Regions from separate parts of the Cryobacterium sp. TMT2-4 genome, predicted to be linked through region 1. Evidence: predicted binding sites of a transcription regulator. Region 1 holds the regulator's gene; the other holds the start of a gene.
The links. Region 1 encodes HspR, which represses chaperone genes until heat shock. Its sites were predicted from a motif close to AAGTTGAGTCNNNNNGACTCAACTT; they were not measured.
Positions count from the first base shown of each region.

Region 2: the regulator HspR is predicted to act here: its motif matches at 2,433-2,457, upstream of E3O54_RS14905 (ATP-dependent Clp protease ATP-binding subunit).

Region 1 covers NZ_SOGE01000026.1:53,619-57,732, reverse strand. The annotation lists gene E3O54_RS07705 (class I SAM-dependent methyltransferase) at 322-1,458, opposite strand; gene E3O54_RS07700 (heat shock protein transcriptional repressor HspR) at 1,485-1,919, opposite strand; gene E3O54_RS07695 (DnaJ C-terminal domain-containing protein) at 1,922-2,929, opposite strand; gene E3O54_RS07690 (nucleotide exchange factor GrpE) at 2,922-3,542, opposite strand; gene dnaK (molecular chaperone DnaK) at 3,542-4,114, opposite strand, start outside.
Region 2 covers NZ_SOGE01000042.1:23,795-27,908, forward strand. The annotation lists gene E3O54_RS14900 (zinc-dependent alcohol dehydrogenase family protein) at 1-90, opposite strand, end outside; gene E3O54_RS14905 (ATP-dependent Clp protease ATP-binding subunit) at 196-2,385, opposite strand; partial or broken gene E3O54_RS14910 (aldehyde dehydrogenase family protein) at 2,626-3,980, shown strand; gene E3O54_RS14915 (primary-amine oxidase) at 4,048-4,114, shown strand, end outside.

The DNA of each region.
Region 1 (4,114 bases):
AATCACGGAAAGCAGCCGATTCCGAGTGCGCCAAAGCGACTCGAAATCATCTACATACGCGACCTGACGACCAGCCGAAGAGAGATAATATTTTGGTTTAAACCCGAACTCTCCCTAGTCGGGAGGATATTCGAGAAAAAACTAAATCTTCGTCCCACTTGAGGCCGGGAAGCTCTGCGGCTTTCCGCACCTGTGGGGTGACTAGAGAGACATTACGGTGAATTTTGGGGGTGCGCAACTCCCTCCCGCATCCCGGGCGTGTCGGCTCCGGCGCCCTGGCGGAAGCCCCCAGGTGCGGGCCTCACGGCGGTCCGGCGCGTCTCAGCGTCCGGTCGAGACCGTGACGGTGAACTTGGCGTTCCGACCGACCTGGTGTGTCGGCCCGACCAATCGCGTCAGCGCGGGGCGATAACCGAGGTGGGTGTTCCACACACTCCACAGTTCACCACCGGGCTGCAACACTCGTCCGGCATCCTCGAACAGTTTCAGGGCTATGCCGGCATGGACCGACGAGCCGATGTGAAAGGGCGGGTTCAGCACGATCAGTTCGGCCGAGGCATCCGGTTGGCTCTGGAGCGCGTCATCCCGCACGACCGTGACCCGGTCGGCGAGCGCATTGGCCACCATGGTGGCCCGCGCGGAGGCGACGGCCGCGGCCGACTGGTCGGTGGCGGTCACCCGCAGGGCGGGACGGCGTCGGGCGAGGGTGGCGGCGAGCACCCCGGTGCCGCAGCCGAGGTCGATGGCGCTCCGAGCATCCGTTTTCATACGATCAAGGAACTCAAGCAGGTAGCGCGTTCCGATATCGACGGTCGCGCCGGCAAACGCAGCCCCGTGGGCGCAGATCGTGAGTCCCAGGTCGGCGTGCTCCACAGAATTCGGCCAGGTGGACACCGTCGGCTGAGTTGCGGAGGCAGTCGGAGCCGCTGCCCTGAGTACCCGCGACTTTTGCCGGGCCGACGAGACCTGCAGCTCGCCGAAGTGCCGGCGGAGCACCGCGTTCATGGTCGGCGTCATGTGCTTGATGCGTCCACCGGCGATCACCACCACATCCGGTGCCGCGAAACGACGGATGGCGTCGGCGAACTCATCGAGCGCCGCCAGACTGCGCGGCAGCTGGATCAGCACCACCCGCGCGTTCGTCAGCAGTTCTTCGCCCAGGATGAGGGAGCGGTAGGAATCGGCGAGTCCGGCGTCGGCCGCATTCAGGGTGAGGGCCAACTCCCCAGAGAGGACATCCTGGTGCACCCGGATTCCCCGGGCCCCGGCCAGTGCGGCCGCGCCCAGGGTGAGAGCGCCATAGCGGTCCTCGATCACCACGACCTCGCCGGATCCTGCCTCGGCCAGCACGCCGGCCGCCTCGTCGAGGATCAGGCGGTCGCTCGCATCCACGGCGAAGAGATTGTCCGCTTCCACGTCGGGGAAACGCCTCAGGCGGTCAAAGGAAAAATCAGGCATTGCCTCAGGCTAGCCCGCAGGTGCGGCTACTTCTCGTCGCCGATCGGGCGGGAACCCAAGGGGCGCCAGATCACGATCTGGTTGGACCGGCGCGTGCGCGTACCGGCCCGCATCGAGATGACCTCACCGGCCGAGCCGGCCGCGAAGACGCGGCGGCCCGGACGGTTGAGCAGTTCATCGGCCAGCGCAGACTCCAATTCGCGCAGCCGCGATTCGAGCGTGCGCACGTGGTCCTCGAGGTCAATGATGCGACGGATCCCTTCCAGGCTCACACCCTCGGCACCGAGCTCCGCGATCTCGCGGAGCTTGGCCACATCCCGCATCGAGTACCGGCGAGACCGACCGGGGGTGCGGTCGGGACTCACCAGCCCCAGGCGATCGTATTGGCGCAGCGTTTGCGGGTGCATGCCCGCAAGCTCGGCGGCCATCGAGATTACGAAAACCCGGGTGTTCTCGTCCACCGTCAGTCTCTCGCCTTCGCGAGGAGTTCGTCGCGCGGATTCTCCTTCGGCAGTGCTTCCGCGAAGGCCGCGAGTTTCTCTTCGGCGTCCTTCGACAGATGAGACGGAACGGCAACCTGAACCTCCGCCAGCAGGTCCCCGGTGCCCTTGGGCGTCACGACGCCACGCCCCTTGACGCGCAGCACGCGCCCGCTCGGGGTGCCCGGGGCGATGCGCAGTTTGACCGGCGCTCCGCCCAACGTCGGCACCTCGATAGTGGCGCCGAGCGCGGCCTCGACGAACGTGACCGGAACGGAGACCCGCAGGTTCAGCCCATCGCGTTCGAAGACCGGGTGCTTGCGCACGTTCACCGTGAGTACGATGTCGCCGGACTCGCCGCCGTCAGGGCTGTGCTGCCCCTGGCCGCGGAGCTTGATCTTCTGCCCGTCGGCCACCCCGGCCGGGATCTTCACCTTGATGGCGCGGCCATCCTGCGTTTGCAGGGTGATCTGGTCACCGTGCGTGGCCGTGATGAAGTCGACCGTTGTCGACGCGATCACGTCGCGGCCGCGAGTCGGCCCGCCGTAGCCGCGGAACCCGCCGCTCGAGGTGCCGAAACCGCCGCCACCCTGACCGCGGCCGAACATGCCGCCGAGGAGGTCGTCGAAACCGCCCTGCTCATAGGAGTAGCCGGGCTGTTGTTGCCGCGCGCCCCCACCGAACATGCCTCCGAAGACATCATCGAAGCCTCCGGCCTGCCCGCCACCGGGGCGCGGGGCGGTGAAGCGGGCCCCACCGCCCATCGCGCGCACAGCATCGTATTCCTTGCGTTGGGCAGGGTCACCGATGACCGAGTGTGCCTCGCTGATCTCCTTGAACGTCGCCTCGGCCGCAGGGTTGCCCGGATTGGAGTCCGGGTGATACGTGCGGGCGAGCTTGCGATAGGCCTTCTTCAGCTCGGCCGGGGTGACGTCCTTTGACACACCCAGGACCTTGTAAAAGTCCTTATCGAACCAGTCCTGGCTAGCCATCGCTCGGTACCTGCACGACGACCTTGGCCACGCGCAGGAGCGACGAGCCGAGGAAGTAGCCGGTCTCGATCACGTCACCGACGGTCTCCGACTCGATGCCCGCGGTGGGCAGCTGGAAGATCGCCTCGTGGATGGTCGGATCGAACGGTTCGCCGACCGTGCCGAAGGACTTCACGCCCAGGCGCTCGACGCTCCCCCGCAGTTTCGCGGCGATCGTGCTGAACGCCGAGTCTTCGACCAGGTCGCCGTGCTTCTCAGCGCGGTCGAGATCGTCGAGCACGGGAATCAGGCCCTTTACGACATCCACGGTGACGCGCTCACGCTCGACCTCGCGGTTGGCCTCGGTGCGGCGACGGTAGTTGGCGTACTCCGCGGTGACCCGCTTGAGGTCGGCGAGGTGCTCGCTCGTGGGCTCGTCGACTTCCCGCGTGGCGGCATCCAGGATGTCTTGGACCGTCAGCTCGTCCTCTTCGATACCCTCGGCGGACGCCTCGTCGAAGCCCTCGACACTCACACCTTCGGCTTCCGCCTCGGCGTCGGCCCCGGGGGCACCCTCAGTGGATGCCCCCTCGTCAAACGGCTCGTCGCCAGGACGCTTGTTGTCGTCTGCCATTACTTCTTGGCCTCGTCTTCGTCGTCGACGACCTCGGCGTCAACCACGTCTTCGTCGGAGCCGGCCGCGTCGGCGGTCGGCTCGGAGTCGGTTGGGGCACCGGCCGCGGCATCCGCCTGGCTGGTCTTGTAGATGGCCTCGCCGAGCTTGCCCTGGCTCTCGTTGAGCTTGTCGAAGGCCGTCTTCACGGCCGCATCGTCGTCGCCGACGAGAGCGGCCTTGAGGGCGTCGACGTCGGCCTGAACCTCGGACTTCACGTCCTCGGGCAGCTTCTCGTCGTTCTCCTTGATCAGCTTCTCGATCGAGTAAGCGAGCTGCTCCGCCGTGTTGCGGGTCTCGGCTGCCTCGCGACGGCGCTTGTCCTCGGCGGCGTGCTCTTCGCCCTCGCGCACCATGCGCTCGATGTCTTCCTTCGCGAGCGAAGATCCGCCCGTGATGGTCATCGACTGTTCCTTGCCGGTGCCCTTGTCTTTGGCAGACACGTGCACGATGCCGTTGGCGTCGAGATCGAAGGTAACCTCAACCTGCGGGATGCCGCGCGGGGCCGGCGCGATGCCGGTCAGCTCGAACGT
Region 2 (4,114 bases), on a different contig from region 1:
CACGATGGCGTCACCGCCGGTGGAGAGAATCGGATCGGATACTTCTTCGAGGCGGATGTCCCGTTCCCCGTAAATCACTGTTGCACGCATGCTTCGACCCTATGCCAGCCCCCCTGACCGTCACCGGGGCAGGGGGCCCGTTCCGTCGTATTCCCGCCGAATTCCGCTAAACGCGAAATCCGGCGACGGACAGAACTACAGCAGCGCGTCGTCGTCGAGGTCGGCCGGGTCCACGACCAGCAACGGGGCGGATGCGACGCTGAGCGATTCCCCGTCCGGCGCCAGGTCCACCCGCACCGTCTCGCCGTCCCGCACGGCGCCCGACAGGATCGCGGTCGCCAACCTGTCGTCGATCTCGGTCTGCATCAACCGCCGCAGCGGGCGCGCACCGTAGATCGGGTCATAGCCGCGTTCCGCCAGCCAGGTGCGGGCATCCGGGGTCACGCCCAGCTCGAGCCGCCGCTCGATCAGCCGCTTTTCCAACCGGTCAACGAGCAGCCCGACGATCTGGCCGAGGTCCTCCATCGACAGCGATTCGAACACGACGATGTCGTCGAGACGGTTGACGAACTCGGGCTTGAACGTCTTGCGCACGAGTGCCTGCACGGCCGCCTCCTTCTCGTCCCGGCTGAGCACCGGGTCGATCAGGAACGCCGACCCGAGGTTCGAGGTCAGCACCAGGATCGTGTTGCGGAAGTCCACGGTGCGGCCCTGGCCATCCGTGAGCCGGCCGTCGTCGAGCACCTGCAGCAAGACATCGAAGACCTCCGGATGCGCCTTCTCCACCTCGTCGAACAAAATCACCGAATACGGGCGGCGGCGCACGGCCTCGGTCAGCTGCCCGCCCTGCTCGTAGCCGATATAGCCGGGAGGAGCCCCGACCAGACGGGACACGGAAAACTTTTCCCCGTACTCGCTCATGTCGATGCGCACCATCGCCTTTTCGTCGTCGAAGAGGAACTCGGCGAGCGCCTTCGCCAGCTCCGTCTTGCCCACGCCGGTCGGCCCGAGGAAGAGGAACGAACCGGTCGGCCGGTCCGGGTCGGAGATGCCGGCCCGGCTGCGGCGCACGGCGTCGGCGACCGCGCGCACGGCCTGCTTCTGCCCGACCAAGCGGTGCCCGAGCTCACCCTCGAGGTTCAGCAGCTTCTCCGTCTCGCCCTGCAGCAGCCGCCCTACCGGGATGCCGGTCCACATCGCGACCACGGCGGCGATGTCCTCCGCGGTGACCTGGTCACCGACCATCCGCGGCCCATCCTGCTCGGTCTGCTCCGCTTCGGCGAGTTCCCGTTCGATCACCGGGATGTCGCCGTAGAGCAGCCTGGACGCCTTCTCCAGGTTGCCCTCGCGCTCGGCCACCTCGGCCTGGCTGCGGGTGCTCACCAAGCGCTTCCTCAGATCGCCGATCCGGTTGAGCGAGGAACGCTCCTTGTCCCAGCGGTCCTGCAGTTCAGCAAGGGCCACCGTGTATTCGGCAAGGTCAGCACGCAACTTCCCCAGGCGAGCCTTAGAGGCGTCGTCCTTCTCTTTTTTCAGCGCGAGCTCTTCCAACTCCAGCCTCTGCACCCTGCGACGCAGTTCGTCGATTTCCACGGGAGCGGAGTCGATCTCCATCCGCAGCCGGCTGGCCGCCTCGTCGATCAGGTCGATGGCCTTGTCCGGCAGCTGGCGGGCGGTGATGTACCGGTTGGAGAGGGAGACCGCGGCCACCAGCGCCGAGTCCGCGATCGACACCTTATGGTGGGCCTCGTAGCGCTCCTTGAGCCCGCGCAGGATGGCCACAGTGTCTTCCGCACTGGGCTCGTCGACCAGCACCGGTTGGAACCGGCGCTCGAGGGCGGCATCCTTCTCGATGAATTCGCGGTACTCGTTGAGCGTGGTCGCACCGATCAGGCGCAACTCGCCGCGGGCGAGCATGGGCTTGAGCATGTTGGAGGCCGCCACGGACCCTTCGCCGCCGCCGGCACCCATCAGGGTGTGCAGCTCGTCGACGAAGGTAATGATCTGCCCCTGCGCGTCGTTGATTTCCTTGAGCACGGCCTTGAGCCGCTCCTCGAACTCGCCGCGATACTTGGCCCCCGCCACCAGGGCCGCCAGGTCGAGGGAGACCAGCTGCTTGCCCTTGAGGGAGTCGGCCACATCGCCGGCCACGATGCGCTGGGCCAGTCCCTCCACAACGGCGGTCTTGCCCACGCCGGGTTCACCGATCAGCACCGGGTTGTTCTTGGTGCGGCGGGTGAGTACCTGACTGACCCGCCGAATCTCCGCGTCCCGCCCGATCACCGGGTCAAGCTTGCCGGTCCGGGCGATCTCGGTGAGGTTGACACCGTACTGCTCCAACGCCGTCTTCGCTTCTTCCTGGGGCGGTTGCTGACCTGCTTGCATCGGAAGATCCTCTCTCGGGCCGGCCGCTCTCGTCGCAGGTCGGCAAAAAGCTGAGCCTGTTGGACTCAAGTTTAGGGGACATCGAGAAAACGCGCCAGCGGTCCGGAGACAACTCGGCGGTGCTACGGCGGCAGCCCCATCACGACCCAGTTTTCGTCCGGGTATCCGAATTCCTCTGTCGGATGCCATACTTACCGAACAAAAGACCCGTTTCTACACTCAGCGCAGAGGATCAGGCCCGTGGCCACCCCCACCCTTAAAAACTTCATCAACGGCCGCTTTGTCACTCCCTCCGGCACCGAGCTGCTCGACATCGTCGATCCCACAACGGGACGCCGGGTTGCCCGGGCCCCGGTCTCCACCGCGGCCGACGTCGACGACGCGATGACCGCCGCGAAGACCGCCTTCCGCACCTGGGGCCGCACCACTCCCGCCGAGCGGCAGCGCGCGCTGCTGCGCCTCGCCGACGCGATCGATGCCGAGAGCGACGCCATCGTGGAGGCCCAGCACCGCAACACGGGCCAACCTCGCGCCACGATCGCCGTTGACGAGGTCGCGGCCGGCGCCGATCAGCTGCGCGCCGCGAACCGATCGGCGTGGTCGGGCAGGTCACCCCGTGGAACTTCCCCTTCCTGATGGCCATCTGGAAGATCGGCCCCGCGCTGGCGGCCGGCAACACCCTCGTGCTCAAGCCCAGCGACACCACCCCGGAGTCGACCCTCGAACTCGCCCGGATCAGCCAGGGCATCCTCCCCGACGGCGTGATGAACATCGTGCTCGGCAACGGCGGCACCGGGGCCGCGATCGTCGAGCATCCGGTACCCGGCCTGGTCTCGATCACTGGCAGCGTGCGGGCCGGTATGGCCGTCGCCGCCGGCGCCGCGAAGACGCTCAAGCGGGCCCATCTCGAGCTCGGCGGCAAGGCGCCGGCCCTGGTCTTCGCCGGCGTCGACGTCAGCGTGACCGCCGCCGCCATCGCCGACTTCTCCTTCTATAACGCCGGGCAGGACTGCACGGCCATCACGCGAGTGCTCGTGCACGAGTCCATCCATGACGAGTTCGTCGACGCACTCGTCGCCGAGGCCCGCAGCCGCACTACCGGGTCGGCCGACGACGCCGACAACTACTTCGGGCCGCTCAACAACGTCAACCATTTCGGCGACGTCTCGCGCAAGGTCGCGGCCCTGCCCGACCACGCTGTCATTGCCACCGGCGGACACCAGGTCGGCACCGAGGGCTTCTTTTTCGAGCCCACAGTCGTCACGCAGGTGCGCCAAACGGATGCGATCGTGCAGGAGGAAACGTTCGGCCCGGTGATCACGGTGCAGCCCTTCACGTCGGAGGAGCACGCGGTCACGCTCGCGAACGATGTCAACTACGCGCTCGCCTCCAGCGTGTGGACCCTCGACCACGCCACGGCCATGCGGGTCTCCCGCGACCTCGACTTCGGCGCGGTGTGGATCAACACCCATCTCCTGCTGACCGCCGAGATGCCACACGGCGGTTTCAAGCAGTCCGGATACGGCAAAGACCTGTCGATGTACGGCGTCGAGGACTACACCCGGATCAAGCACGTGATGAGCGCGCTGGAATAAACACGGGTCTCGACAGGCTCGACCACCGCCAGGCTCGACCACCGCCAACGAGAACAGAGGCCCCTCGATGACTTTCCACCCGCTCGACCCGCTCTCCGCCGCTGAGTTCACCTCCGCCGTCGCCATCCTCGCCC